2 regions of the Lederbergia graminis genome follow, and region 2 is predicted to be linked to the other one. Evidence: predicted binding sites of a transcription regulator. Region 2 holds the regulator's gene; the other holds the start of a gene.
The links. The regulator LexA, encoded in region 2, represses DNA repair genes until DNA is damaged. The targets are predictions, from matches to a motif close to CGAACATATGTTCG.
Positions count from the first base shown of each region.

Region 1: a site for LexA is predicted at 3,700-3,713, ahead of addB (helicase-exonuclease AddAB subunit AddB). Genes of this name have one in related genera too.

Region 1 covers NZ_JBHSMC010000011.1:4,756-21,088, reverse strand. Annotated here, with positions in the region: gene ACFPM4_RS08060 (YhjD family protein) at 1-75, opposite strand, end outside; gene ACFPM4_RS08055 (S9 family peptidase) at 268-2,253, shown strand; gene ACFPM4_RS08050 (TVP38/TMEM64 family protein) at 3,045-3,656, shown strand; gene addB (helicase-exonuclease AddAB subunit AddB) at 3,781-7,278, shown strand; gene addA (helicase-exonuclease AddAB subunit AddA) at 7,275-11,024, shown strand; gene ACFPM4_RS08035 (spore germination protein) at 11,080-11,298, opposite strand; gene ACFPM4_RS08030 (spore germination protein GerPE) at 11,300-11,698, opposite strand; gene ACFPM4_RS08025 (spore gernimation protein GerPD) at 11,700-11,879, opposite strand; gene gerPC (spore germination protein GerPC) at 11,881-12,483, opposite strand; gene ACFPM4_RS08015 (spore germination protein GerPB) at 12,505-12,714, opposite strand; gene ACFPM4_RS08010 (spore germination protein) at 12,744-12,965, opposite strand; gene ACFPM4_RS08005 (DUF418 domain-containing protein) at 13,093-14,280, shown strand; gene ACFPM4_RS08000 (fumarylacetoacetate hydrolase family protein) at 14,277-15,173, shown strand; gene ACFPM4_RS07995 (YisL family protein) at 15,264-15,635, shown strand; gene ACFPM4_RS07990 (sensor domain-containing protein) at 15,719-16,333, shown strand, end outside.
Region 2 covers NZ_JBHSMC010000001.1:520,612-536,944, reverse strand. Annotated here, with positions in the region: gene mutL (DNA mismatch repair endonuclease MutL) at 1-743, shown strand, start outside; gene miaA (tRNA (adenosine(37)-N6)-dimethylallyltransferase MiaA) at 981-1,943, shown strand; gene hfq (RNA chaperone Hfq) at 1,976-2,203, shown strand; gene spoVK (stage V sporulation protein K) at 2,402-3,340, shown strand; gene hflX (GTPase HflX) at 3,486-4,736, shown strand; gene ACFPM4_RS02790 (methionine gamma-lyase family protein) at 4,753-6,021, shown strand; gene glnA (type I glutamate--ammonia ligase) at 6,171-7,505, shown strand; gene ppc (phosphoenolpyruvate carboxylase) at 7,916-10,663, shown strand; gene spoIIP (stage II sporulation protein P) at 10,822-11,922, shown strand; gene lexA (transcriptional repressor LexA) at 11,978-12,601, opposite strand; gene yneA (cell division suppressor protein YneA) at 12,763-13,077, shown strand; gene ACFPM4_RS02760 (YneB family resolvase-like protein) at 13,096-13,752, shown strand; gene ACFPM4_RS02755 (DUF896 domain-containing protein) at 13,881-14,114, shown strand; gene tkt (transketolase) at 14,250-16,256, shown strand.

The sequences.
Region 1 (16,333 bases), on a different contig from region 2:
TAGTACGGTAATTAGCATAGGTAAGTATATTGCTTGCTCAATGATGTCTCGATCATAAGTTGAAATCCTCGTCATAAATAGCCCTCCTTACAAGAAATTCCTAAGGTACCTGAAGATAAACAAGAACGTTTGTTCTGTACTATTTTACCCATAAAATATGTGATTTGCAAGCAACAAATAATGACATTTTTCGTGTGATTTAAAAGCAAAATAAGCGATTAGATAAATGGGATACTATATACTAGTAAGGGAGAAAGGATGAACAACATGACAATAACACAAGGAATACAACCAGAAGATTTATATGATTTAAAATCGATAGTAGATCCACAGCTATCACCTAATGGTTTGGAATTAGTCTATATACAAACCCATATCGACAAAAAGGAAAACGATTATGTTTCGAATATGTATTACATACATCTTCAAGAGAAACAACCAATTCAATGGACGTTTGGAAAGGGAAAAACTAGTTCTCCAACATGGTCCCCAGACGGAAGTAAAATTGCATTCGTATCTACTAGAACAGGGAAGCCACAACTTTATGTATTATCGAAAACAGGTGGAGAAGCAAAACAATTAACAAATTGCAAGCATGGTATATCCAATCCTGTTTGGTCTCCATGTGGTAATAAAATTGTTTTTTCGGTTAAAGTTGGCAAAGATGAAACGATACATGATATCGCTGAAAAGAAGGAAAAAGAGCAAGAAATAACTCCATTAGAAGTAGATATCATGAAGTATAAGACAGATGCTAGTGGATTTTTGGACATACATCAGTTTACACAAATAGGAATGATAGATCTAAGAACAGAGACGTTAGAACAGATAACAGAAGGAAAACATCACTTTCAATTAGGTTCATGGTCTCCAGATGGTAAATACATTGCCTATTCGGCTGATAAAACAGAAGACAAAGATTTTTCTTTCATTAGTGATATTTACTTGCTAAATCTAAAAACGAAAGAAAAACGAAATTTGACTGAGGGAAATGGAGCGTATAATCAACCAACTTGGTCTCCAAATAGTCAATATATTAGTTTTATTGGAAGTGAAAGAGAATTTAGAAATGCAACGCATGCAAAGTTATACATTTATGATTTACATCTCGAAATATTAACATGTATGACAAATGAATTTGACGCACCAATTGGCGATTATGTTGTAGGTGATTTCTTACAGGGAACAAAAGCACCCTCTATTCAATGGCTAGAAGATAGTCAAAGTTTTTATTTTCAAGTAAGTGATCATGGAAATACTGAAATTTACTATGGAAATGTTGCCGGGGAAATATATCCTGCAATAAATGATGCTCAATATGTTTACGGCTTCTCTTTAGATTCCAAAAATGACAGAGCTGTAGTTGCAATAAGTACTCCAACTGAACCAGGTGATTTGTATTTAATTCATTTATCAACTGGAAAAAAAGAACGTTTAACATATGTGAATGAGAAATTTCTGCAAACTCGCCAACTGGCAATGCCGGAAGCGATTGAAGTAAAAGGGGCAGAAGACTGGAAAGTAGATGGTTGGTTCATGAAGCCAATTAATTTCGAAGAAGGAAAGAAATATCCTTTAATATTAGAGATTCATGGTGGTCCACATGCTATGTATGCTAATACATATTTTCATGAATTTCAAGTGCTGGCAGCTCAAGGGTTTGCCGTTTTGTATGTAAATCCAAGAGGAAGTCATGGATATGGTCAACAGTTTGTAAATGCAGTTCGCGGTGATTATGGTGGGAATGATTATCTGGATTTAATGGCAGCAGTTGATAGTGTTTTAGCCAATTTTGATTTCATCGACCACAATCGTCTTGGGGTAACAGGAGGGAGTTACGGAGGATTTATGACGAATTGGATTGTTGGTCAAACAAATCGTTTTAAAGCAGCTGTAACTCAGCGTTCTATTTCAAATTGGATCAGCTTTTCTGGGGTAAGTGATATAGGATATTACTTTACAGATTGGCAAATAGGTGCTGATTTAGGAGATATTGAAAAACTATGGAACCACTCCCCGTTGAAATATGTTGATAAAGTAGAAACTCCTCTCCTCATATTGCATGGTGAGAAAGATTTTCGTTGTCCGATTGAACAAGCGGAACAATTGTTTATTGCCTTAAAGCAACGGAAAAAAACAACCAAGTTTATTCGTTTCCCTGAATCTAACCATGAGTTATCAAGAAGTGGTAAACCAACATTACGAATTAAACGGTTAGAGTATATTCGGGATTGGTTTTTACAATATGTATGATTGTATGTAAGGGACTGCTCTAAAAGTCAGGAACTAGTAGTATTTAGTCATTACTTGACTTCCGTGACTGTTGATTTTTGCTACTTCCGCTACAATTAACATTGTGCCCTATATAATATTTTTAGAACAATAAATTCTGTAAAAAGACCTTTAGTTTTTCGTTGTTTTGCATGGGAGACTAGTGCCTAACTAATTCTTCCTTTCTACGATAATGCCTTAGAGGATGTGTATCTCACATATAGAGCGTTATTTTTCAAGAGGAAATTTGAAGGGACTTACAAACTGTAAGCCTAGGCAGCTGATCAGTTGCTTTTTTTCATTGTCTAGCTGCAGGCGCGATCGGCTCGAGGTCAAATAACCTGAGCCAATGAAAGGCAAAGAGCACCTTTCTTTGGCTCAGAACATTTGCTTGTCGCGGGCCCGCATGATGCGGGTCAGGAAGGCGTTGCAACAGGATGTTGCGTTTTTAGCCTTCCTTCACCTTTATGCGCGCCCTCCGCTTTTATGATTGTCTAGCTACAGCGACTAGCGACTAGCAAATTTACGATTTCTTCCTACGATAAGTCAACATCGATTCGCCTATAGGCTCATCGTGTTTCCTTTATCTCGTCAGAAATCTTTAAATTTGTACGTCGCTAATCAAGTCGCTTCCGCTTTTCTGGTTTTGTAACAAATTTGTGCGGTTGTTGGGTTTGATTTTAGGGTAGGATTGTAATATAGCCCAATTGACGAAATGTGGTATAATTTAAGAAATTTCGACGATTTTTTCTAGTGTGAATTGAGGAATGTGTATGGATTTTCATTCGATAACAGAATGGTTTACGATGGAGAAACTTGTAGAATTAATTGAACAATACCGAGCATTAGGTCCGTTACCGAGTTTATTATTGCCAATGTTAGAAGCCTTTTTACCGTTTTTACCATTATTTCTTTTTGTAATGGCAAGTGCTAATGCATTTGGTTTAGGGTGGGGGTTTCTATTTTCGTGGATTGGCGCATCGGTAGGTGCATTACTCGTATTCCTTTTAGTAAGAAGATATGGAGATGCACGTGTATTTCAATTTTTAAGACGAAGTAAAAAAGTAAAGAGTTTAACAAGTTGGGTAGAACGACATGGGTTTGGTCCTTTGTTTATTCTTTTATGCTTTCCGTTTACACCATCTGCAGTTGTTAATATCGTGGCAGGGATGTCTAAAATTAATATATATCAATATATGTTGGCGGTATTAGCAGGAAAAGCTGTTATGATTTTTACTTTAAGTTTTATTGGACATGATATTGTTTCGTTAATAAAACACCCGCTAAGGACAGCAATAGTACTTGTGATTATTGTTATCCTTTGGTTTGTCGGAAAACAAGTAGAAGGAAAAATGCAGGACAAAGTACATACAAGAGGAGAATAAAGGTTGCCTTTCGAATAGAAAAGGCAACCTTTATTTTTTTTTGAGAATGTACGTTCGGTGTTCGTGTGGTATAATAGTATTACTTTAAATGGATATGGTAACTTCAGAATAAGGAGTTGAGAAGATGTCACTTCGCTTCGTTATTGGTCGCTCTGGAACGGGGAAAACGACTAAGTTTTTACGAGAAATAGAAGAAGAATTAATTCAACGGCCTAGTGGTCGTCCGATTTTATATATCGTACCTGATCAAATGACTTTTTTATCAGAGTATCGCCTCGTTAATTTTCCAAGATTGACAGGAATGATTCGAACACAAGTATTCAGTTTTACACGTCTTGCATGGCGGGTACTGCAAGAAACAGGCGGTGCAAGTAGAAAGCATATTTCAAGTACGGGATTAAATATGCTAATTAGAAAAATTATTGAGGATCATAAAGATGACCTGCGTTTGTTTAGAAAAGCTGCAGATAAGTCAGGATTTGTTCAGCATGTTGAAGGTATGCTAAAAGAATTCAAAAATTATTGTATTACACCAAATGAACTTCAGACGAAACAAGAAGAGCTTGCTTTTTCCGTCTCTACACGCGAACTTGCTGATAAAATACATGATTTAGAATTGATCTATGGAAAATTTGAAGAGGCGCTTGTTGGAAAATATATAGACTCGAATGACTATTTAACATTACTTACAAATGCAATTGAAAAGTCAAACTATTTACGTGATGCAGAAATTTATATAGATGGATTCCATGATTTTACACCACAAGAATATCAAGTAATCGAAAAATTAATGAGCCATTGTCATCGAGTTTCTGTTGCATTAACTCTTGATCGTCCTTATAAACATGGAACAATACCTGAGGATTTACATTTATTCAGGATTACAGGAGAAACTTATTCCATCCTGTTTGAACTTGCAAGAAATACAAATATTGAAATAGAAGAAGATGTATATTTGGCTGAAACTCCACGTTTTCAGGACGATAGTTTACAGCATTTAGAACGTCATTTCGAAAAGAGACCAGTAAAACCCTTTAATAACACTACAGCTATTCAATTGAAAATAGCAGCAAATCGGCGAGCAGAAATAGAAGGAGTAGCTCGTGAAATTCGCAAGCTTTTAATGGATCACAATTACAGATACCAAGATATTGCAGTATTGATGAGGAATGGACAAGACTATCAGGATATAATTGAAACCATTTTTTACGATTATGAAATCCCATATTTTATCGATCGTAAACGTCCAATGTTAAATCACCCGTTAATTGAGTTAATTCGAAGTATGCTGGAAGTAATTCATAGTAACTGGCGCTATGAGCCTGTATTTAGAGCAGTCAAAACAGATCTGTTATTTCCATTGCATTCGAATATTCCTCAAATGCGGGACCAAATGGATCGACTTGAAAATTATGTATTAGCATACGGAATAAAAGGGAATAGATGGACGGAAAAAACGAGTTGGACGTATCGACGTTTTCAGGGATTTGAACTAGAAAGCTTACCGCAAACTGATGCAGAGAAAGCATTAGAAGATGAAATAAACGAATCTAGAAATATTATCGTCGAACCCATTTCATTTTTAGCAAAACGCTTAAAAAATGCCCGAAACGGTCGCGAGCTTTGTGAGGCAATCTATGTAACTTTAGAGGAATTGAATATTCCTGAAAAATTAGCTGAACGGGGTAAAGTGGCAGAAGAGAAAGGTGACCTGACAACTGCTCGTGAGCATGAGCAAGCATGGAATGCAGTCATCGAGCTATTAGATCAGTTTGTTGAGATATTTGGTGAAGCGCGCTTATCCATGGAGGAATCTATCGCAATTATTGACGCAGGACTTGAGGCATCACAATTTTCCTTGATTCCTCCTGCGATTGATCAGGTGTTTATAGCTGATATTGAGCTTTCTCGTGTATCAAATATAAAGGCAGCGTTCGTTATTGGACTTAATGACGGAGTAATGCCAGCAAAGAAAACGGAGGAGGGAGTGCTGTCGGAAGATGACCGAACGGAATTGATTTCTAGTGGTTTAACGATTGCACCCACCATAAAGAAGAAATTATTTGATGAGGAGTTTATTGCATATCGAGCATTTACAGTTTCGGAACAGAAATTGTATGTATCATTCCCACTAGCAAATGAAGAAGGAAAGGCGTTATTACCGTCTCCTTATATAAAACGATTGAAAGAATTATTCCCGCATATGCAGGAAACGAATGTAGTAAATGAACCAAGTGAATTAGCTACTGAAGAGCAGCTGGAATATATTTCACATCCAAACACAGCTATCGCTTTTTTGACAGGACAATTGCAATTATTAAAACGAAATTATCCAATTGCTGACTTTTGGTGGGATGTATATAACTTTTATATGCAACATCCGAATGAGAAACTAAAAGCAAGAAGAGTATTAAGTAGTCTTTATTATCAAAATGAAACTAGAAGATTAAAGGAAGAGACGAGTAAGGAGCTATACGGCGAAGAAATGTTAGCGAGTGTATCGCGCATGGAGAACTTTCATGGTTGTGCCTTTGCACACTTTTCATCGTATGGTTTGAAGTTGCGCGAAAGAGACATGTATAGATTAGAGGCTCCACATATCGGCGAACTCTTCCATGGTGCACTAAAGTGGATTGCAGAAGAAGTTGCACGACAAGGATTATCATGGGCAAAGCTTACAAAAGAGCAGTGTGACAGTTTAGCGAAAGGCGCTGTCGAAAGCTTGGCACCGAAATTGCTAAATCAAATATTACTAAGTTCTAACCGACATAATTACATTAAGAGGAAATTAGAACAAGTTATTAGTAGAGCTTCCTTTGCATTAAGTAACCAAGCAAAAAATAGTGATTTTACGCCAATCGGCTTAGAGTTAGCATTTGGACCTAGAAACGAATTACCACCATTAAGTTTTGTGCTTAACAATGGTACAAAAATGCAATTGCAAGGCAGAATTGATCGAGTAGATAAAGCAGAAGATGAAAATGGTGTTTACTTAAGAGTAATTGACTATAAATCTAGTAATAGGGCTATCGACTTAACAGAGGTATATCACGGGTTAGCACTGCAAATGCTTACGTATTTAGATATTGTTATTACTCATTCTTCCCAGTTAATTGGAATGGATGCTACTCCTGCAGGGGTACTATATTTTCATGTTCATAATCCGATGATTAATAGTGAAAATATGCTTTCACTTGATGAAATTGAGAATGAACTTTTGAAAAAGTTTAAAATGCAAGGCTTATTATTGAGTGACGCCAATATTATTCGGTTAATGGATAATTCATTGGAAACTGGTAGTTCCAATATCATTAACGCAAGTATTAATAAAGATGGTTCCTTATCATCAAGGTCAAAAGCGAATACGGCCAATCCAGATGAGTTTAAAGTATTGAGGAAATATGTAAGAAATATGTATAAGAAATCCGGAGAAAAAATAATGTCTGGGACGGTAGATATTAATCCATATCGATTAGGTAATAGAACTCCATGTCAGTTTTGTGCATTTAAATCTGTATGCCAAATCGATCCTAGTTTTGAAAATAACCAATATCGACCTATTATCCGGCAAAGCTCTGCAGATATATTTGCTCAGCTTCGTGAAGAGGGGGATAACGATTGAAAACTACACTTCCAGTAAAACCTGAACACGTAACATGGACGGATGATCAGTGGAAAGCAATTATGGCTAAAGACCAGGATATTCTTGTAGCAGCTGCCGCGGGATCAGGGAAAACTGCAGTACTAGTTGAGAGAATCATTCAGAAGATTATTGCGGAGGAAAACCCAATAAATGTGGATGAACTTCTCGTAGTTACATTTACGAATGCCTCAGCTGCAGAAATGAAGCACCGTATTGGAGAGGCATTAGAGAAAGCAATAGATGCTAATCCAACTTCTAGTCATTTACGAAAACAACTCGGCCTTCTTAATAGTGCTCATATATCTACTTTGCATTCTTTCTGCCTTGAAGTTGTCCGTAAACACTATTACATGGTGGATATTGATCCCGGTTTCCGAATTGCTGATCAGACGGAAGCAGATTTATTACGAGATGAAGTTCTAGATGAACTCTTTGAAACGGAATATGGAAAAGAAGATAATATAGAGTTTTTTCAGCTTGTTGATACATTTACAAATGATCGAACAGATATTGCTCTACAAACATTAATAACAAAACTATATGATTTTGCTCATTCGCATCCAGAACCAGTAAAATGGCTTAACAATGTAGTCGATATGTATGATGTTAATGAACATATGAATATAGAAGAACTGCCTTTTATGCAAGTAATTATGGATGATATCTTCCTGCAATTAGCCGGAGCAAAACAGTTGTTACAACAAGCTTTAGAATTAACTAGAATCCCTGGAGGGCCTGATAAACGGGCAGAAAATTATATTGATGATATTGCAATAGTTGATCGACTTATAGACGCTGCATCAAATGGATGGGACAACCTTTTCGAAGCAATGAATAATTGGAGTTTTTCGCGTGCGAAGACTTGTAAAGGTGATGAATATATAGCTGAACTAATAAAAGAAGCGGATAATGTAAGAAAGTCGGCAAAAGCGATATTGGATAAGTTAAAGAAGGACTTTTTTTCGCGCCGACCTGAAACTTATTTGCGAGATATTGCTGCGATGAAAGGTGTAATTTTCCAATTAGTAGAGGTTGTAAAGACTTTCTCCATCCAATTTGAGAAAAAGAAAGCGGAGAAAGGCTTAGTTGACTTTTCTGATTTAGAGCATCTCTGTTTACAAATTCTCATGGATAAATCAGGGGAAAATTCTGTTATATCACCTTCAGAAATTGCTAAAGGTTATAAAAAACTGTTTAAAGAAGTGCTCGTTGACGAGTATCAAGATACAAATATGGTACAAGAAACAATATTGTATCTCGTATCTGCAGATGGAGAGTATGATGGAAACCTATTCATGGTAGGCGATGTTAAACAATCCATATATCGTTTTCGTCTTGCGGAGCCAAAATTATTCCTAAGTAAATATTTACGCTTTACAAAAACAGGTGAAAACTCTGGCTTAAGAATTGATCTTTCACGAAACTTCCGTAGTCGCAAAGAGGTCCTAGATGGCGTAAACTTCATCTTTAAACAAATTATGGGGCCTAATGTTGGAGGGATTGATTATAGTGAAGATGTTGAACTTGTAAAAGGATCAGGCTACCCTGATGAAGAAGAATTTCCTATTGAAGTATTACTAATTGATCAAGCAGATGATTCTACAGATGAGCAAGAGGAGAGCATAGAGGACGGACTAAATCGAGTTGAGTTGGAGAAGGCAAAGCTAGAAGCTCGCTGTATGGCTCAAAAAATTAGAGGTTTAATTGATCAGCAGGCTCAGATATATGATTTAAAAACGAAAACGAAAAGGAATATTAACTATAAAGATATTGTTATTTTAGTACGTTCCCTTTCATGGGTTCCTGACATAATGGAAGAGTTTAAACATGCAGGAATACCAGTGTATGCAAATATGTCGACTGGTTATTTTGAAGCTACAGAAGTAGCAATCATGCTATCTCTATTAAGAGTAATAGATAATCCTGACCAAGATATTCCATTAGCTTCTGTATTAAGATCACCTATCGTTGGCTTAACGGAAGAACAGCTTGCATATATCCGCTTACAGTCCAAAAAAGGGAGTTATTACGATGCCGTAAAAGCGTTCATACAGAATGATCCACCAAAAGCTTACGAGCAAACATTTGAACATATCGTTCAATTATTTGAGAAGCTAGAAGGTTGGAGAACAATGGCGAGGAGTGGAGCGTTATCAGACCTTATTTGGCAACTATATCGAGATACGGGCTTTTATGAATTCGTTGGTGGTCTTCCAAGTGGTAAACAAAGGCAAGCTAATTTACGTTCATTATATGATCGGGCCAGACAATATGAAGAAACATCGTTCCGTGGGCTTTTCCGGTTCCTACGTTTTATCGATCGCATGAGAGATCGTGGTAATGACTTAGGGGTAGCGAGGGCAATTGGAGAACAAGAGGATGTTGTCCGGGTGATGACCATTCACTCAAGCAAAGGCTTAGAGTTTCCAGTTGTTTTTGTTAGTGGAATTGCTCGTAAATTTAACTTTACGGACATTAATAGTAATTATCTATTTGATAAGGAATTTGGTTTTGCTAGTAAGTATATTGATCCAGTAAAACGTATATCTTATCCGTCACTACCTGAACTTGCTTTCAAGCGCAAAGAGCGAGTCGAGTTAATCGCAGAAGAAATGCGCATATTATATGTTGCATTAACGAGAGCGAAAGAAAAATTATACTTAATTGGGACTGTGGCGAATGTCGAGAAGAGCATGGAACGTTGGATGAGAGCAACTCAACATGATACATGGCTCCTTCCAGAATACGATAGAATCAAGGCTAACACATATTTAGATTGGATAGGCGTATCACTTGTAAGGCATCGTGATGCAGAAAATATTCGAAAAGCTGATGTAGAAAATAGTGATCATGAAATAAGCAATCACCCTTCAAGATGGGATATAAAAATAATATCCAAACTACAGTTATTAGATAAGATGGAACAAGAGAAAGATACAACAGAGTGGTTTGAAGCTGTTCGAGAGGGGAAACCAGTAGCTGTTGAAACGGATTATAAAGATACGATTTACGAGAGGCTTAATTGGAATTACTCACATCCACTTGCGACAAAAAGAATGTCAAAACAGTCTGTTACAGAGCTAAAAAGAATGGCAGAACAACGAGATGAAGCAAGTAGTACTCAGTTAATAAAGTCTAATAAAAGTTTCCTCTTCAATCGACCAAAGTTTATGAGTGATAAAGGAGAGCTGTCTCCGGCTGAACGTGGAACGGCAATGCACACCGTCATGCAACATATATCCATGGAAAGGCAGCCAACTATTGAATCCGTTAAACAACTAATGGCAGAGTTAGTCGAAAAAGAAATATTAACAAATGAACAAGCTGATGCAATAACAGTAGATCAAATAGTTCAGTTTTTTGAAACAGATCTTGGAAAACGAATTATTACTGCGCAATCCGTACAACGAGAAGTGCCATTTACAATTGGGATACCTGCACGTGAAATTTATTCGAATTGGGATGGATTAGATGAAAATGTGCTTGTTCAAGGTATTATTGATTGTGTAATGGAAGATGAGAGTGGAATCACGCTCATTGATTACAAAACGGATGTCATTCATGGGAAATTTCCAGGAGGTTTTTCCGAAGCAAAGCCTATTTTAAAGAAACGCTATGAAATTCAAATTGCTTTTTATACTCGTGCTTTAGAACAAATCTTAGGTAAAACTGTTGAAGAAAAGTATTTATATTTCTTCGATAGTAGTGATTTTATTAAAATGTAAAAATAGGCTGTTCTTCTCAAGGTTCTGACATATAGAACAATGAGAGAACAGCCTATTAGTTATTGCCAACGGTAGGCTGATCGATTAAATTCGAATCAACGGTTGCATTGGCACTTACACCATTTATGACAGATACTAATGCACCTGTACTTCCTGTTCCAGACCCACTTGTTGATTTAGAGGCTGTCTTTGGAGAGATAATTGCTGTATCGCCAAAATGAACTACTCCACCTTCAACATTAAGGATTTGTACAGGACCAACTATGGAAGGCATATCATCCATCCTTTCTTGTATCACCTGATCTATCATTGGTAAGTTGACGAATATGCATGACTTTTGATTGCAAATTTGCTGTTGCTGTATTTCCAACTTGAACTACTGCTGATGCAGAAATACCTTTGATCTTGATGTTTCTAACATTAATGTTTGGTAAAACGTGGTATTTCATAATCTGCGGGGGGTGTATTAAAGGTCTTGCTTCTATTAGTGGTTTAGAAAATAAAGGTAATTGGTTTAAATCTCCTTCATTCCCATAAAATAGTTCCTTTTCTCTTTGTACGGCTAATGCATTGCTTTCGGAATGGACCCTTTGTGAATCACCAATTTGAAGAATTGAACTTGATAGCAGTCCGTATACATGAATATGGTCAACGAAAGAATTACGTTTCCACATATTAACCTTCCTGAGCTAGCGGAACAATTGGTCCGATGATTAACGATTCAGGTGGCGTATCGAAAGCAGAAGAAAGGTTAATACAATCTGCATCACCTATCAAAAATAAGGAGGAAGTTGTCACACCACCCACTTCAATATTACCAACACTTAATTCGTGATTGACTACATGTAGCTCCATATTATCCTTCCTCCTCATTCATTTTAGGTAACTGGGAAATAAAAGCATGAATTCCTTTATTTATGTCAGCTATAATCGTATCATACGTCATTTTTGAGAGTTCTTCCTGTGGTATATCCCTATTTTGTTTCGAAAAATACTGTAAGTAGTGTTCAATTCTATTTGGTAATTGTTTATGGATATCCTTTCTAATAATCTCATGGTAGGAAGGATCTATATTCCTCCCTGTTTCAGATTCTATTTTTTGAATAATATCATTTACATGTGTATCTACATAACTCCTAATCTCATTTAATAACGGATGATGAAACTGTGCTTTTTCATTTAGCCTGTCATATGAGGTTTGATTAGGGATTGCGAGATCCTCAATATGCTTGCTTAAGTCAGATGGATTTAATCCAATATTTAAAGTACCTTCTAATTGTTCGACTTTTAATTGGTCAAATTTATATTCAAGCCTCTCTACAGTAATAGCAGGAGTTTCTTTTAATCTCTTTATTTCAGCTGTTAATTCCTCAACAGCTGCTTGAAGCTTCGCGATTTCCTCTTGCTGTCGTTGAACATGATTAAATAGTTGTTGAATATAATACTGAATTTTCACCATCCTCCTTTTTGAGAAGAGTATTTACAGAGGTACGATACTTTGTAGTGGTGATTGTTCTAATTCTGTTAAATGTACTGCTTCTGGTGCAGGTTCCTCGAAATCCCCAGTATTATATAAATTCGATACTGGAGTGATGATACCGGATGTTCCGATTTGAAAAACCGACGAATTCGTAATTCCACTTATTTTAATCATATGAATCTGAATGGTTTGTTGAACATGGATGTTCAAATTTCGTCACCTCATTTCAAGAGGAATTTCTATAATGTAAACAGTATTCCTTGATCCATATCATCTTGATCATATACATTTACAGACGAATACTCGTTTGTTACTTTAATTTCATCACCAGTGATGAACGATCCGGCTCCTGCAAATGTTTTTAAATTAGAAACAGGATGAATTTGGAGCACATCACCTACATTGAAAACACCTGAAGAACCTATACTTATTATTTGAACGGCTCCAACAAAACCGGGCATTGCCGTTCACATCCTTTGTATATATTGATTTTCAATGTATTCTATGAAGATAAAAAGAATTTGTGATTAAATTGCCTAGAAGGTAAAATGTAATGGAGTATGAATACATATAGGGGAGACATGATGGATGAAGGGGAACATAGAGCAGGTTGGTATATCCAATCGTATTCAATCTCTAGATGTTTTAAGGGGATTATCATTATTAGGTATATTAGTAATCAATATGATTAGTTTTCACTCACCATTTGGATATTACAATCCTTATGAATGGTGGAAATATGGGGATCTTGCTGTATTTACTTGGCTGGATATTTTTGTACAAGCTAGTTTCTATCCAATATTTGCAATGATGTTCGGTTACGGGATGGTTATCATGCAAAAAAGGAGTGCATTAAAAGGTATTTCCTTTTATAAAATTAGTATCAGGAGACTTATTGTTCTTCTAGTCATTGGCATTTTACATGCTTTCTTCGTATGGCATGGGGATATTTTGATTACATACGCCATCATGGGTCTTGTATTGCTATTGCTTATGAAGCTATCAGGTACCATGTTAATGACGATTGGGGCAGTTGTATACATAATACCTCAGCTATTTTTAAGTGGAATGTTAGTCATAATTAGCATGATTGACGTCTCGGCACTTGGTGATTTTACAGATATAGTAGCACTTCAACAAGCAGAGACTACATATGCAACCGGAACATTTTGGGAAATAACACAACAGAGATTCATAGATTGGTCTGTTAACAATAACATCGGTGGATTCATTGTTTATTTGATTATGATATTGCCATTAATGATGATAGGTGCAGGTGCTGCTAAAAAGCAATGGCTGGAGAAAGCAAATAAACAAAGAAAAGGTTGGACAATCCTTTTAGTTATTACCTTACCAATAGGGTTGTTAATAAAAATGCTTCCATTTTATATAGAACCTTCTATGAGTTTACAATATGTACAAGATATGTTGGGTGGACCTATATTAAGTTTTGCTTACATAGCAATTGTTGTTCTACTAATGACAAATAAGTATGTTGTGCAAATATTGAAGCCGTTAGCATCTGCTGGAAGAATGTCGATAACTATTTATTTAACGCAGTCAATTGTAGGGACTTTCATTTTCTACCAATATGGATTGGGGCTTTATGGAGAAATGTCCATGCAGACAGGGACATTACTCGCAATAACCATTTTTATTATTCAAGTAATCTTAGCTGAAATTTGGTTGTGGAAATTCAAACAGGGACCTGTAGAAAAGGTGTGGCGTCTATTAACCTATGGACGTACTAAAATCAAAGGGGTAGAGGAAAAATGAAATTTATTACTTTTAATTCAAACGGCAAAGAAAAGTTAGGTGTATTAAATGAAGAGCACCAGAATGTCTGGGATATAGAACAATTATCTTTAGACAGTGCGATAGATTGTCCTGCATCTCTCTTAGAAGGTATTAAAGAAGGAGAATCATTTATACAATCTATTTCTCGTTTGATAGAGTGGGGAGAGGCTCAAGCTTCTCACAAATATTCTATCCCATTAACAGAAATTCAATGGTTATCTCCTATACCTAAGCCACAAAAAAATATCATGTGTGTTGGTAAAAACTATCGTGATCATGCAATAGAAATGGGTGGAGAAGCTTCTATTCCAGAGCATGTAATGGTTTTTACGAAAGCACCAACTTCTGTGACTGGTCATGATGCAATAATTGATGCACATGCGGATATTACTTCTGAACTGGATTATGAAGGTGAATTAGCAGTCATAATTGGGAAAGCAGGTAAGGGAATTAAGCAGGAAGATGCTTTAGAGCATGTATTTGGCTATACAATTCTTAACGATATTACTGCACGTGATTTACAGCAACGTCATCAACAGTTTTTTATCGGTAAAAGCCTAGATACTTCTTGTCCAATTGGACCGTGGATTGTCCATAAAGATAGTATCCAAAATCCGAATCAGTTACAAATTGAAACAAAGGTTAATGGTGAAATCCGTCAAAAATCGAATACAGAGCATTTTATTTTTCCAATAGAAGAGGTTATATCCGTGCTATCTCAAGGAATGACATTGGAACCTGGTGATATCATTGCGACTGGTACACCTGCTGGAGTTGGAAAAGGTTTTAATCCACCGCGATTCCTGAAAAGTGGAGATGAAATAGAGATTACTATTGAAAATATCGGTAGATTAAACAATATTGTGAAATAGTGATGTATTTCTATAGATATGATGGTAATTATGGTACTATTAGGTAAATCTAGATAAAATAACTTTCGTACATGAATAGGAGGAAACTACGTGTTTGATCGCACAGATGCACATATTACGACTTGGGCAATAGCAATAATTTTATTTGTCATTGCATTATTCTTGCTTAAGAGTGGAAATAAAAAAGCGACTAAAATAGTGCAAATGATTTTAAGAGTGTTCTATCTATTAATTATTGCTACAGGTGTAACGCTTTTTGCAAGACACAGTGATTTTGATCCTGCCTTATATGGTTTTAAGTTTCTTGGAGGAATAGTCATCATAGCGATGATGGAGATGGTGCTAGTTCGTACAAACCTTAATAAAAAGACGGGGATTTTCTGGGCTATTTTGATTATTGCTTTTATTGTCACATTCTATTTAGGGGCAAGATTACCTATTGGATGGAATTGGTTTGCTTGATAAGTAAGACAAAAAAGAACCGCATTTTGCGGTTTTTTTTGATGAAGAAATATAATATTCATTACTTTTTATATAGATTTTAGATGACTTATTTGCTATTCTTCTTTAAAATGAAAATATGTTGTAATTTAAAGTATTTTGTCGAAAATCTAATTGGTGGTGAAAGTAACTTGGTTACATCGTATGACCATTTATTTGAAGATGAGAATGGTTTACTTAATTTCATACATAAACAAAACCTCGCTAATTATAAATCATTGTTTATTGAAGTGACGAAACCAGGTGATAATGTAATAGATTCCGCATCTTGTATTGAAATACTACTAAAATCATTACCACATGCTGTAATTAGCGAAAAAAACATAGAAGAAGATTTGAGCAATAATCCGTTATCTAAAGTATCTATTAGATTTACTGTTTTTAATGTTGAAAAACCTGAAAATGATTACAAACATTCATTAATTACTCCTAATACGGATGAATTTGCTAGACTTTTTTCACATGTGAATAATGAGTATGGAAAAGTTTCTACCGTATTGAACGCAACAAATGATTACTATACATCCATTTATCAAAAATTTCCGGAAGTAGCTTTTACAACAGATATAGAGGGGCGTTTTACAAGTATAAACGATGCTTTTTCAACAGCTTTTGGCATGAATATTGATGATGTAAAAGGGAAATCAGTAGAATATTTT
Region 2 (16,333 bases):
TGTATGAACCAGAAATAAATATAGATAATTCTTCTGGTTTTATAGCAAATGAATCAAATTTAGAAACATCAAATATACAAGAGAGAGAAATTGAAGATAGAATAATAGAAGATACCAAAATAGAAGAAAAGAATATACATGCCTCATCAGAAAAAAATAATAGAGTTCCACCTCTATATCCAATTGGCCAAATGCATGGAACATATATCTTTGCTCAAAATGAGCTAGGATTGTATATGATTGACCAACATGCAGCCCAGGAGCGAATAAAATACGAGTATTACAGAGAAAAAGTAGGACAAGTCTCAAATGAATTACAAGAGTTACTTGTGCCATTAACATTGGAGTTCTCATCTGATGAATACATTAAAATAATAGAATATAAACAAGAACTGGAACGAATAGGAGTATTCCTCGAAGAGTTCGGAATAAACAGCTTTATCGTAAGGTCTCATCCAATTTGGTTCCCTAAAGGCTTCGAAAAGGAAACGATTGAGGAATTAATTGAACAGCTTTTGACAATGAAGAAAATTGATATAAAAAAATTAAATGAAGAAGCAGCTATCATGATGAGTTGTAAAGCTTCCATAAAAGCAAATCAACATTTGCGAAATGATGAAATCCAAGAGCTACTAAATGAACTTAGAAGAACGGAAGACCCATTTACATGTCCACATGGAAGGCCAATTATTGTCCACATCTCTACTTATGAAATGGAGAAGATGTTTAAACGGATAATGTAAGATAATGTGTTTTACTTGATTATATTATTTTTTCTTTATATTTTAAAATTCCTTTATTCGTCAACAATATATTGATTTAGAAGCTACCTAAAAGTTCCGTATACGGACTTTAGGATAGCTTTTTTTAGTTAATAATATTGACTATAATTATATTATGTAAACTTACTGATGATTTCTGTTTTTATATAAACTATGTTAACATTTATGTATGAGATTACGAAGAAAGCAGTGAAAAAGTTGAGTGATAATGATAAATTGATCGTGCTTGTAGGGCCGACCGCGGTAGGTAAAACTGAATTAAGCATCGAAATCGCTAAAGCTTTTAATGGTGAAATTGTTAGCGGTGATTCCATGCAAATTTATCGAGGGATGGATATTGGTACAGCTAAAATTAATAAAGAAGAAATGGATGGTGTACCTCATCATTTAATTGATATAAAAGACCCAGATGAGCCTTTTTCTGTTGCTGAATTTCAGCAACTTGTACGGATAAAAATTAAAGAGATTATTACTCGTGGTCACCAGCCTATAATCGTTGGTGGTACAGGACTTTATATTCAAGCAGTTCTATATGATTATCAGTTTTCAGATGAACCTAAAAATGAGAAAATTAGGATACAATTGGAAGATAGAGTTCAAAAAGGTGAAACGATGCAGTTGTATGAACAGCTACAAAAGATAGATCCTAAAACTGCAAGTAATATCCATCCAAATAATAGTCGAAGGGTTATTCGGGCATTAGAAGTTTATTATACGACTGGGAAAACAATGTCAGAAATACAATCAACTCAAAAAAGCTCCATGCTATATCAAACTGCCCTCATAGGTCTTACGATGGATAGAGAAAAATTATATGAGCGGATTAATAAACGTGTGGATTTAATGATGAAACAAGGACTACTGGAGGAAGTGAAAAGCCTTTATAATTCTGGTTTAGATAGAGAAGCACAGTCTATAAAAGCGATTGGGTATAATGAACTATTTGGTTATCTCGATGGTCATTATTCACTCCAAGAAGCAGTGGAGTTACTAAAGAAAAACTCAAGAAACTTTGCTAAAAGACAATTAACTTGGTTTAGAAATAAAATGGATGTTTCATGGTTTGATATGACAGATGTTGGGGAAGAATTGAAAATGGAAAAAACAAAGGAAATAATTAATTTTATAGCAGGAATGCTAGAAAAAAAATCGAATACATAACTATAGAGATAATAGAGGAGGCCAATTGTGCTATGAAACAACCAGTCAATATTCAAGATCAGTTCTTAAATCAATTAAGAAAAGAGTCTATACCAGTCACAGTGTTTCTATTAAACGGATTCCAATTACGAGGACTTGTAAAGGGGTTCGATAATTTTACGGTATTGTTTGAATCAGAGGGGAAACAACAATTAGTTTTTAAACATGCAATTTCCACTTTTTCACCGCAACGAAATGTGCAAATCAATTATGAAGAATAGGTATTTCCTTTAAGGTTATCCCAGGTTTTGATCATGGGATAGCCTTTTTACTTTTATCTTATAATCTTAGAAGTAATGAGTATTGATTTTCATGAATATAATGGAAGATAATACTTGGTTCTTTAATGTTATGTAAGCGCACGGAACCAATCCCTTTATCTGGGCGTATACTGTTTCTAAGTTAAGGTGGTGATTGGGATGAGTGAGCCAATTAGAATGAAAAATAATGGCCAAATTAGTATCATGTTGAATGCAGATAAACGTGAGAAAGTTAAGCAATCAACAATTGAAATGCCATCTAAATCTTTATTGCATGAACAACATGCAATTTTAAAAGAAATTGAAGCAGAAATGAATGCACTAGTTGGAATGGACCAAATTAAAAAAATGATGAAAGAAATTTATGCATGGATTTATATAAATAAAAAGAGAGAAGCAAACGGATTGAAACCAGGGCAACAAGTCCTCCATATGATGTTTAAAGGGAACCCAGGGACTGGAAAGACTTCAGTTGCTCGATTAATAGGAAAGTTATTTCATAAAATGGATGTACTACCAAAAGGCCACTTAATTGAAGCGGAAAGAGCCGATCTTGTTGGTGAATATATAGGTCATACTGCTCAAAAGACAAGAGATTTGATAAAGAAAGCAGCTGGAGGAATTCTGTTTGTAGATGAAGCGTATTCCCTTGGACGTGGTGGGGAGAAGGACTTTGGGAAAGAAGCAATAGATACACTTGTAAAACATATGGAAGACAAACAGAATGAATTCATCTTAATATTAGCAGGATATTCACGTGAGATGGATTTTTTCTTGAGCTTAAACCCCGGCTTACAATCCCGTTTTCCTCTAGTTTTTGATTTTCCAGATTACTCGGTAAATGAATTAATGGAAATAGGTAAAAGAATGTTAAAAGATAAAGAATATACGTTGACTCCAGAAGCTGAGTCTAAATTAAAAGATCATCTTTTATATGTAAAAGGGAAAAATCGGGACACGTTTTCAAATGGTAGATATGTAAGAAATATAATCGAAAAGGCTATTAGAGCTCAAGCAATGCGACTTTTAACAGTAAACAATTTAGAACGAAATGTTCTCACTTCATTAATTAGCGAGGACTTTGTATTTACGGAATAAAACTAACTTGAACTCATAATAAAAGACTGTGTGGTATAAATTTACTACACAGTCTTTTATGTGTGTCTTTACGGAGTAACATTTTTATTATTAAAGTTTTTCTGTTATGATGGGAAATAAATGGAATTGAAGGAAGGGAAACTATTTGCAGGATAAAGGAAAAGAAACAGCAATTCTTGTAGGATGCCAATTAGATGTTACTGATGAGCATTTTCAATACTCTATATCAGAATTAAAATCATTAGTATCGACTGCACAAGGTGAGGTAATTAGTGTATTAACTCAAAAACAAGAAAAGCTACACCCTGCAACATATATTGGTAAAGGGAAATTAGAAGAACTACGTGTATTATCCGAAGAACTTGAGCCAGATCTCATTATCATTAACGATGAATTAACACCAAGCCAGCTTCGTAATTTACAAGAAGTATTGCCAGGGCGGGTACTTGATCGTACTCAATTGATTTTGGATATTTTTGCACAACGAGCTAAATCGAAGGAAGGTAAACTCCAAGTAGAGCTAGCTCAGTTACAATATTTACTCCCACGTCTTGCTGGTCAAGGTATTGCTTTGTCTCGTCTTGGGGCTGGGATTGGTACTCGTGGTCCTGGTGAATCAAAACTCGAATCAGATCGAAGGCATATAAGACGTAGAATAGATGAGATAAAAAAGCAGCTACAAGTCATTGTGGAACATCGAGAGCGTTATCGAGAAAGGAGAAAACGAAATAATACGTTTCAAATTGCAATAGTTGGATATACAAATGCGGGCAAATCAACTTTATTTAATCGACTATCTATAGCGGAATCATATGAAGAAAATCAGTTGTTTGCAACCCTGGATCCAATGACAAGAAAAATAGTATTACCAAGTGGTTATTCAGCAATTATTACAGATACAGTTGGTTTTATTCAAGAGCTTCCTACTGCACTTATTGCTGCATTTCGCTCCACGCTAGAAGAAGTTCGTGATGCGGATTTATTACTACATGTAGTGGATAGCCCAAATCCAGATTACGAAAACCATGAAAGAACAGTACATGATTTATTAGCAGAGTTAGAAATGAACCATATACCACAATTAACGGTGTACAATAAAGCAGATGAAAAACACTCAGACTTTGTACCTAGTTCAGTAAATAGAATTATCATGAGTGCATTAAATGATAATGACCGATCTCAGTTAAAGGGAAAAATAGAAGAAATAGCTATCCAAAATATGAAATTTTATCATGTTGAAATACCTGCTGATGAAGGTAGGTTATTATCCGTTCTAAAAAATGACACAATTATGCGAGAATTAGTTTTTGTAGAGGAAAATCAATCTTATAAATGTAAAGGATATGTAAAAGCAACCCATCCTGTTACAGGATCATTGGGGTTATATGGAGTTTAAAGGAGTTTAGACAGAAGTGGAGCAATTATTTCAATATAATCATAAATTACAACCTTTGTTAGAAGAAGTTGAAAGTCAAATTTCTACTATTCATCGAAATATAGATAAAATGATTGAAGTAAATCAATACAGAGTATTAAAAAGTTTTCAAACACATCGTGTAAATGATACATATTTTACTCCTTCTACAGGATATGGATATGGAGATATAGGTAGAGATACATTAGAAAAAATATATGCAGATGTGTTTGGAGCAGAAGCTGGTTTAGTTAGATCACAAATTATTTCTGGAACTCATGCTATTTCGATTGCATTATTTGGGGTATTACGCCCTGGAGATGAACTATTATATATTACCGGAAAACCGTATGATACACTCGAAGAAGTAGTAGGGATTCGAGGAACGAATAATGGATCATTAAAAGAGTTTGGCATTGATTATAATTGTGTAGATTTACAGGAAAACGGTAGTATTGATTTTGCAGCAGTTCAAGCAGCGATAAAAGAAAATACAAAAGTGATCGGGATACAACGTTCAAAAGGCTATGCTACAAGACCATCGTTCACTATTTCAGAAATAAAGGACATGATTGATTTTGTAAAAGAAATTAATCCAAATGTGATAGTTTTCGTGGACAATTGCTATGGGGAGTTTGTTGAAGAGCTTGAGCCATGTCATGTGGGAGCGGACCTAATGGCTGGCTCCCTCATTAAAAATCCTGGTGGAGGAATCGTGAAATCTGGAGGTTATATTGTAGGGAAACAAGAATTAGTAGATGCCTGCTCTTATCGTATGACTTCTCCAGGAATTGGAAATGAAGCTGGAGCCTCCTTATATAGCTTATTAGAAATGTACCAAGGTTTTTTCCTAGCACCTCATGTGACAGGACAAGCTTTAAAGGGAGCAGTATTTACTTCAGCTCTATTAGAAAAAGTGGGATTAAATACTTCACCTAAGTGGGATGATAAGAGAACAGATTTAATTCAATCTGTCCAATTTGATAACGCTGATATGATGATAGAATTTTGTCAAGCAATCCAATTTGCTTCCCCAGTAGATTCATATGTAACACCATATCCAAGTTATATGCCTGGTTATGAAGATGATGTTATCATGGCAGCAGGAGCATTTATTCAAGGGGCAAGTATTGAACTATCTGCTGATGGACCAATCAGACCCCCTTATACTGCTTATGTTCAAGGAGGTTTAACTTTTGCTCATGTAAAGATTGCAATTGTAACTGCATTGGATAGATTAATTGAAAAAGGTTTAATTACTATATAATTCGTGTATATATTTTATGTATGTGAAAAATTTTTCTGTATTTTTTCATGATTTTTTTGTAAAATCTTAAAGTACATTCTTCAAATGCAAATGATAAAAGTCCAAGTTGAAGTGATGTAACTTAATTAACTAGGGGGACTTTAGAAAAAATGGGTAAGTTAACGAAAGACCGCATCAAGCAATTAGCAGAAGAACAAAATGTTAAATTTATTCGGTTGCAATTTACCGATATCTTAGGCACTGTCAAGAATGTAGAGATCCCAATAAGCCAATTAGAAAAAGCATTAGACAATAAAATGATGTTTGATGGTTCATCTATTGAAGGGTTTGTTCGGATTGAAGAATCTGATATGTATTTGTATCCTGATTTGGATACATGGGTAGTATTTCCGTGGACTGCTGAAAAGGGGAAAGTAGCAAGATTAATTTGTGATGTATACAACTCGGATTTAAAACCATTTGCAGGAGACCCACGCAGTAATTTAAAAAGAATCTTAAAAGAGATGGAAGGGTATGGTTTTTCTAGCTTTAATCTTGGACCAGAACCTGAATTCTTTTTATTTAAACTAGATGAAAATGGTGACCCGACATTAGAATTAAATGATCATGGTGGATATTTTGATCTCGCTCCAACTGATCTAGGGGAAAATTGTCGTCGTGATATAGTACTAGAGTTAGAGGAAATGGGCTTTGAAATCGAGGCTTCTCATCATGAAGAGGCACCTGGGCAACATGAGATTGATTTCAAATACGCTGATGCAATTGCAGCATGCGACCAGATTCAAACATTTAAATTAGTGGTAAAAACAATAGCACGTAAACACGGACTACACGCAACATTCATGCCCAAGCCTTTATTTGGAGTTGCTGGGTCTGGTATGCACTTTAATATGTCCTTATTTAAAGACGATGAAAATGCTTTTTATGATGAAAACGGAAAATTACAAATGAGTGAAACTGCTTTTCAATTCTTAGCAGGAATACTAAAGCATGCACCAGGATTTACTGCTGTTACTAATCCTACAATTAACTCTTATAAGAGATTAGTACCTGGCTATGAGGCACCTTGTTACATTGCATGGTCTGCACAAAATAGAAGTCCTTTAATTAGGATTCCTTCTTCACGCGGGATGAGTACACGGATTGAAGTGAGAAGTGTTGATCCAACAGCAAATCCGTATTTAGCAATGGCTGTGCTTTTAAAAGCAGGCTTAAGTGGGATTGAAGATAAATTAACACCTCCACATCCAGTCGATCGTAATATTTATACAATGAACAAACATGAAAGAATGGTGGAAGGGGTTCACGATTTACCGTCTAATTTACACGAAGCAGTTATGGCTCTAAAAGAAGATGAAGTAATTAAAGCGGGGCTAGGACATCACATTTTTGAAAACTTTGTGGAAGCGAAAGAAATTGAATGGGATATGTTCCGTACTCAAGTCCATCCTTGGGAAAGAGAGCAGTATTTAAAACAATATTAATTGTTGAGTATTAGATAAGATTGTATTTGAACCACTAGCCAAACTATTTCTTGAATTTTTTCAAGTTAGTTTGGCTTTCTTTTAAAATATTCAGCCTCATTATCTAAGAAACAATATATTAAGGACATTTCCAATTATTCCGAATTAATTCGATATTTTATTACAATATTCGTATATTTATTGAACAAGGAAAATAGTTGTGATAAAATTAACTGTACTTTCAAGTGGTACATAATTCTTTTTAGCAGGGACAGTTTATACTCTTTGAGAGGTAAACTGTCCCTGCTAATATATGATAATTGCTGCATGAATTAGTAAATAGCGCTTTAAAATTTTCCTCATATGGCTGCTGTTTATATTGAAAATTTAGTAGATAAAGATACGCATCATTGGGAATAGGAGGATGATTTATGATTGAAACAATCGACAACAACGCTAAGTTAAGAAGTGATGTGAAAAAGCTAGGAAATATTCTTGGAGAGATTCTCATTCATCATGGTGGGATGGAGCTTTTCAATAAAGTTGAAACAATTCGTGAGCTAACAAAAACTTTAAGAAAAGAATATAACCAAGAGACATATAACGAACTAAAGAATGAAATAAGTTCATTAGAACCACCTATGCGTCAATATGTTATTCGTGCTTTTTCAATTTATTTTCACTTGATTAATATTGCAGAACAAAATCATAGAATACGTAGGAGAAAGCAATACTTACTCGAAGAAAATAGCTACCAAAAATATTCATTAGAAGATGCTGTTTCGAGAGTGAAGGAGTATGATCTTTCCAAAGATGCTCTAGAGGAAGTATTAAATGACTTATCTATCGAACTAATTATTACTGCACATCCTACAGAAGCAACAAAAAGATCTGTTTTAGAAATTCAAAAAAGAATTTCCAATATTTTAATACAACTTGATAGCAATAACCTCACCAAAAAAGACCGTATCAACTTAGAAGATAGCTTATTCAATGAAGTAACGGCTTTATGGCAAACAGATGAATTAAGACATCGCAAACCGAAAGTACTCGATGAAGTTAGAAATGGTTTGTACTATTTTGATGAAACATTGTTTGACATTATACCTTCCGTACATGAAGAATTAGAATTGCAATTAAATGAAACTTTCACAGATCATAAATTTGAAGTACCGAATTTCTTGCATTTTGGTTCTTGGATCGGTGGAGACAGGGATGGAAATCCTAATGTAACTACTGATATCACTTGGACTACTTTGAATTTACAACGTGAACTTGTCCTTAAGAAATACGATGAGTCACTAGTTGAATTAATGAAGCGATTCAGTCAGTCAACAAATCGAGTTGAAGTTAGCAAGGAACTAATTGAATCTGTTGTGAAAGAAGAACAAAACTACTTACAGGAAGAAGAAAGATGGCAAATTGATTCGGAAATATACCGTCGAAAATTTGCGATTATCATTAAACGTATTCGTGAAGTAGGAAAATCAAATGTTGGCTATCGTACCGCTGAAGAATTTCTAAATGATTTATTACAAGTAAAAAATAGCGCAGAAATGCATCAGCCACTTAATCATAGGTTAAAAGCAATCCGTAGATTAATTAGACAAGTAGAATTGTTTGGTTTTCATTTAGCAACATTAGATATACGAAATCATAGCGGAGAGCATGAGGCTGCAGTAAATGAAATGTTGAGAGCTGTTGGAATTGCGGATAATTATTCTGCTATGTCCGAAGCTGAAAAACAAGCAACTCTACAAAATGTGTTAACAGACCCTCGACCATTGTTATTATTTGAGGGCGGGTACACAAAAGAAACAGAAGAAGTTATTAAAGTATTTAAAATGATAAGAAATGCACATAAAGAATTTGGTAAGCGATCCATTGAAGTTTATTTAATAAGTATGACTCAGGCACCAAGTGATTTATTAGAAGTTCTAGTACTTGCTAAAGAAGCTGGAATTTACCGTCTTCATGCCGATGGAACAGTGGAAAGTGATCTTCATATTGCTCCATTACTAGAAACGATTGATGATTTAATTGCTGGACCAAAGATTATGAAACAGCTTTTTGAAATGAAAGCTTATCGAAACCACCTTGAAAAACGAGGAAACCATCAAGAGATTATGCTTGGATATTCTGATGGAAGTAAAGACGGTGGTACACTAACAGCTAACTGGAAACTATTTAAAGCACAACAAGAAATCCATAACATGGCACGTGAACATAATATTAGATTGAAATTTTTCCATGGTCGTGGTGGATCACTTGGTCGTGGTGGTGGTTCCTTAAATACAAGTATTCTTTCCCAACCAGTAGAAACATTGGGCGATGGTGTGAAGATTACAGAGCAAGGAGAGGTTTTATCTTCCCGTTATTTACTAGAAGATATTGCTTATCGTAATTTAGAACAGGCTGCATCTGCTTTATTAGAGGCATGTGCACGCTCTAGATCCTCCGAGCTAGTAAATTTACGTGAAAAAGAATGGGAAGATGCAATGGAGGAAATCTCCAAGTATGCATTAAGAAAATATCAGTCCCTCGTTTTTGAGGATCAAGATTTCTTAACGTATTTTAACCAAGCAACTCCTTTGAATGAAATTGGTGCGTTAAATATTGGGTCTAGACCAATGAGTAGGAAAAATAGTCAACGTTTTGAGGATTTGCGCGCAATTCCATGGGTGTTTGCATGGACGCAATCTAGACAAATGGTGCCTGCATGGTTTGCTGCTGGAACAGGAATCGAATCCTTTATTAATCAGGATCCATCCAATTTAGAATTGCTACAAGCGATGTATAAAAAATGGCCATTCTTCCGATCCACTATTAATAACCTGCAAATGGCATTAATGAAGGCAGACATTGCGACAGCTAAGGAATATTTAACATTAGTTGAAGATCAAAATATAGCTCAAAGAATATTCAATACCATTTCGGACGAATATAATCGTACTCGAAATATGTTATTAAAGATTACTGGAAATTCAGAATTGCTTGATCACACTCCGAATATCCAAGAATCTGTTTATAGAAGGAATCCTTATGTAGATCCTTTGAATTTCTTACAAGTAGATTTAATTAAGAAACTTCGTGAAACTGATCAGCCATCGGAAGATCTCGTCACGGAAGTATTACTTACAATTAATGGCGTAGCCGCTGGTCTTGTAAATACTGGTTGATGTAAATAAAAAACACTCTTGTGACTTTCGATATTCACAAGGGTGTTTTTTTGTTCAATATATTCCTCTTTATACTCCTTTATCAATTTTTAATCATAGTCTATTAATTTGTTCATATAAATAAGTATAAATCACAATTAATGTAAGGAATGAAGACGATGATAAAAATTGCTGCCCGATCTTCTCTATTAATCATAAGTATATTTTGCCTTGTTGCTATCATCGCTGTTTCCAGTGTGAGAATAAGCTTCTTCTCTTTTTTAGGTAATGATATCTCAAGGACTGATTCTCTCCTTTATATGATGTCGATGGAAAACCGATCCCTAGAACCAATCATTCCAAATAAAATGGATAGTTCATTAAGTAAAAATGCATTGAGATTATTCACTAATATTAATTTAGTAGATTTAAAAACGTATTTAATAAGCGAAATCCCTGGTTTAGATGCAGCTACACCAAAAATCCTTATTGCTGGTGAAGGTACAGATTTTACAAATCTACCAATCGAATCACCACCGCCAAAAGATTTAGATATTTGGGGTGATGATATCGATAATAAGGATGATGATGAAAAAGTAGATGATAAAAAACAAGAAACAAAAGATTATAAGGTTTATATATATCATTCGCATGATACAGAATCGTATTTTCCTATGTTAAAAGGGGCAGATACGAACAAACCAAATCTAGCATATAGCAAGGACAAAAACATTACCCAATTTGGAAAGCGACTTGGTAAAAAGTTAGAGGAACGAGGTATTAAGACATTAGTAGAAACATCAAGTGTTCAAAAAGAATTAGTGAAAAGAGGAATGAGTTTTGGACAATCTTATACCGTATCACGTGAAATGGTCGTAGAAGCAACAAAGCAAAATAAGGATATAGATTTAGTTTTTGATCTTCATCGTGATTCTGCTAGAAAAAGCGTTACAACCAAAAATATTAAAGGAAAAGATTATGCAAGTGTTTTATTTGTAGTAGGAACAGGACATGCAAACTTTAAAGAAAACTTAGATTTAGCTGATAAACTTCATAAGTTACTAGAAAAGAAGTATTCTGGTTTATCTAGAGGTGTTTTTGAAAAAGAAAGAAAGAATGGTAATAACGGAATTTACAATCAAGATTTAAGTGAGGGTTCAATGTTAATTGAAATAGGAGGTATTGATAATACACAAGAGGAGTTAAATCGTACTGTAGACGCATTAGCTGACGTCATAAGTGAGTATTATTGGGGAGAAGCTGTAGAAGTGAGTAAATAATAAAAAGGAGCCTTATCAAATACGAACATGAATGATGAAGGCTCTATTTTTATCTTTAATGAATTACATTACGATATAGTCCAATTACTTTTCCTAAAATAGAAACTTCTCGTAAAATAATCGGTTCCATATTAGCATTTTCCGGTTGTAGGCGGAAATAGTCTTTTTCTTTAAAGAATCGCTTAACAGTTGCTTCATCCTCGTCCGTCATTGCAACTACAATTTCACCATTATTGGCAGTATGTTGTTGACGTACAATGACATAATCTCCATCTAGAATACCAGCTTCAATCATACTCTCACCTACGATTTCTAACATAAAAACTTGCTCATCCGTAGGTACAAGCTGTTCTGGAAGAGGGAAGTATTCCTCAATATTTTCAATAGCAGATATAGGTAAACCAGCTGTAACTTTTCCGACTAACGGTACATTCACAGTGTTTTGTTTTGGGATATTGTCTTCTTCCAGCTGTAATACTTCAATTGCTCTCGGCTTTGTTGGGTCTCTTCGAATAAGTCCTTTACTTTCCAACCTAGCCAAATGCCCGTGAACAGTGGAACTAGAAGCAAGTCCAACAGCTTCTCCGATTTCACGGACAGAAGGTGGATATCCCTTTGATTTTACTTCTTGTTTTATAAAATCAAGAATATCTTGCTGTCTTTTCGATAGTTTAATCAATCTATTTCACTCTCCCTTGAATGACATTCATTTAAACACATTATATCAGACTAGTTAATAATACACAAACATAAGTTCGAATTCTCTGTTGACACAAACCTACGTTCGCATTATAATCAAATTAACGAAAATACGAACAAATATTCGAAAGAGGTTATTTTATGATTACTTTATTGAAAAAAAACTCATATATTATCCTATTCTTTATCATTTCTTTTCTAATGGGCTTATTTATTCTATTTAGTTCAGAACAAAAGGAAAATACGAATGTTAGTATAAAAGTAGAGCAAGGTGATTCTATTTGGTCCATCGCTGAAAACTATGCAGATTCATTAGGGATGTCAACAAATGAAGTAGTACAATTAATAGAAAAAGAGAATAAAATATATAACAAGTCTATTAAAACTGGTGATATAATAACAATTCCTGGTTTACAAATTGATAATAATGACGAATTTCAGATTGCTTATGAATAAATGAAGGTGAAATAATAAATGAAAGTAATTATTTATTGTCGCGTGAGTACGAATAAAGATGTTCAAGAAACATCACTTGAAAGACAAGAGTCAGAATTAATAGCTGCAGCTCATAAATGGAATTTTTCTATTGATAGTATAATAAAAGATAAGGCCAGTGGATATGAATTAGATCGCCCAGGTGTATTTACGATGTTAGAGAAGATAAAAGTAGATCCTCAAATACAGGGAGTACTGATTCAGGACGAAACTAGATTAGGAAGAGGCAATGCTAAGATTGCGCTACTCCATTGCTTAATGAAAGAAGATATACAAGTTTATAATTATTCGCAAAATGGTGAGTTAATCATTTCAGAAGCAGATTCCATGGTCCTTAATATAGTTAGCATGGTAGAAGAATACCAAAGGAAACTCCATAATTTAAAGATTCAACGTGGCATGAAAAGGGCTGTTGAGAAAGGCTATAGACCTGAAAGAAATTTAAAAAATAGAGGTAATCTAGATGGTCGCGAACGAAAAGACATACCAATCGAAGAAATCGTTAGATTAAGAAATAATAACTTGACATTTGCTGACATAGCTGCAACTTTAAGAGGTTTTGGGTATGATGTTTCAAAAGCTACTGTCCATAGACGTTTTCAAGAATATTTAAACAATAGTAATTTGAAAGCTTAATGATATATGGGGTTGAAAAATATCCCAATTCTATGTAAAGTTCAGATCAGTTGTGATCTGTGCTTTTTTTTAGTACCATATTTTTGTGCCAACTAACAGTTAGGCAATAACGTTAAAGGAGTCTTTCTATGCTATCTAAAGAAAAATTACAAAGAATAAATGAATTAGCAAAAAAGGCAAAAGAAGGTAGCCTTACAAAAGAGGAGGCGAAGGAACAATCCAAATTAAGAGGGGAATATTTACAGACATTTCGGTCTTCAATGAAGCAAACAATAGAAAATGTCCGTATTTTTGATGAGACTGGGGAAGACGTAACACCTCAGAAAGTTAAAGATATTCAAGCTAAAAAGAAACTTCATTAATTAAATTATGAATAAATGTTAAACAAAATTATATATTTTCTAACTTTTTTCATTTTCAATACGGAAAATAGTTGTCTAATCGACAAAATATCCTTATGATAGTAATGAGGAAACTATAGAAAGGTTGTTGTTGTTATGTTTAATGAAACTGATCAATTAGCTGTAAACACAATTAGAACTCTTTCAATTGATGCAATTGAAAAGGCTAATTCAGGACATCCTGGTTTACCAATGGGTGCTGCACCAATGGCATACACATTATGGACTCGTTTTATGAACCATAATCCAAAAAACCCAAATTGGTTTAACCGTGATAGATTTGTTCTTTCTGCTGGTCATGGATCAATGCTACTATATAGCTTGCTTCATTTATCTGGTTATGGTTTAGACATGGAAGAGATTAAAAACTTCCGTCAATGGGGAAGTAAAACTCCTGGACATCCTGAGTATGGCCATACACCTGGTGTTGAGGCGACAACTGGTCCATTAGGACAAGGTATTGGGATGGCTGTTGGGATGGCAATGGCTGAACGTCATTTAGCATCTGTTTACAATAAAGATGGCTATAACTTAGTAGACCATTATACATATGCTCTATGTGGAGATGGCGACTTAATGGAAGGTGTTGCTTCAGAAGCAGCTTCATTAGCAGGGCACCTACAATTAGGTAAACTAGTTGTACTATATGATTCTAATGACATTACACTTGATGGAGAACTAGATAAATCATTCTCTGAAAGTGTTGCTGATCGTTTTAAATCATATGGATGGCATTATATCCGTGTCGAAGATGGAAATAACTTTGAAGAAATTGCTAAAGCAATTGAATCTGCGAAAGCGGAAACATCTAAACCAACAATGATTGAAGTAAAAACTGTAATTGGTTATGGTTCTCCAAACAAGTCAGGTAAAGCTGATGTTCATGGTGCACCACTTGGTGAAGATGAAATGAAGCTTACAAAAGAATATTATAAATGGACATTTGAAGAAGATTTCCATGTACCTTCTGAGGTATATGAAATTTTTGAAAATAAAGTTGTTCAACACGGAAAAGCAAAAGAAAATGAATGGGATCAACTTTTTGAAAATTACAAGAAAGAAAATCCTGAACTAGCAGCACAATTTGAAGTTGCCGTTTCTGGTGAACTACCAGAAGGTTGGGATCAAGCTGTTCCTGTTTACGAGGAAGGCAAGAGCTTAGCAACAAGAGCTTCAAGTGGTGAAGTTTTAAATGCAATTAGTAAAAATCTTCCATCGTTAATAGGTGGAGCTGCTGACCTTGCAGGATCAAATAAAACTGCAATTAATGGCGAATCAGATTTTAGTGCAGAAAACTATGCTGGAAGAAATATTTGGTTTGGTGTAAGAGAATTTGGTATGGGTGCTGCGATGAATGGTATGGCATTGCATGGTGGAGTTAAAGTATTTGGAGGTACTTTCTTCGTATTCTCTGATTATTTACGTCCTGCAATCCGTCTTGCTGCACTAATGGGATTACCAGTAACATACGTATTTACACATGATAGTATTGCAGTAGGGGAAGATGGTCCAACACATGAACCTGTAGAGCAACTTGCATCTCTACGTGCTATGCCAGGACTTTCCATTATCCGACCAGGTGATGCGAACGAAACAGCAGCAGCATGGCGTCTAGCAGTTCAATCAAAAAATAAACCAACTGCTCTTGTATTAACACGTCAAAATCTACCTACCTTACCAGGAACTGCTGAAAAAGCATATGAAGGTGTAGAAAAAGGAGCATATATTGTATCACCTGCATCTGGAAACAATGTAGATGCACTGTTACTAGCAACTGGTTCTGAAGTTAGCCTAGCTGTTGAAGCGCAAAAAGAGCTTGCAAGCAAAGGGATTAATGTATCCGTTGTAAGTATGCCATCTTGGGATCGCTTTGATGCACAATCAAAAGAGTACAAGGATTCTGTACTTTCACCAACTGTGAAAAAACGTCTAGCTATTGAAATGGGAGCTTCTTTTGGCTGGCATAAATACATTGGCGATGAAGGCGATGTTATTGCTATTGATCGTTTTGGTGCATCTGCTCCAGAAAAAGTTATTTTACCTGAATATGGATTCTCCGTAAGTAATGTAGTAGAGAAAGTTACTACATTAGTTCAAAAATAATAATATAAACATGAAGAGAGGATATTTTCCTCTCTTTTTTTTGTTTTTTTGCAGGAAATAAAACATTTTTAAAGAAT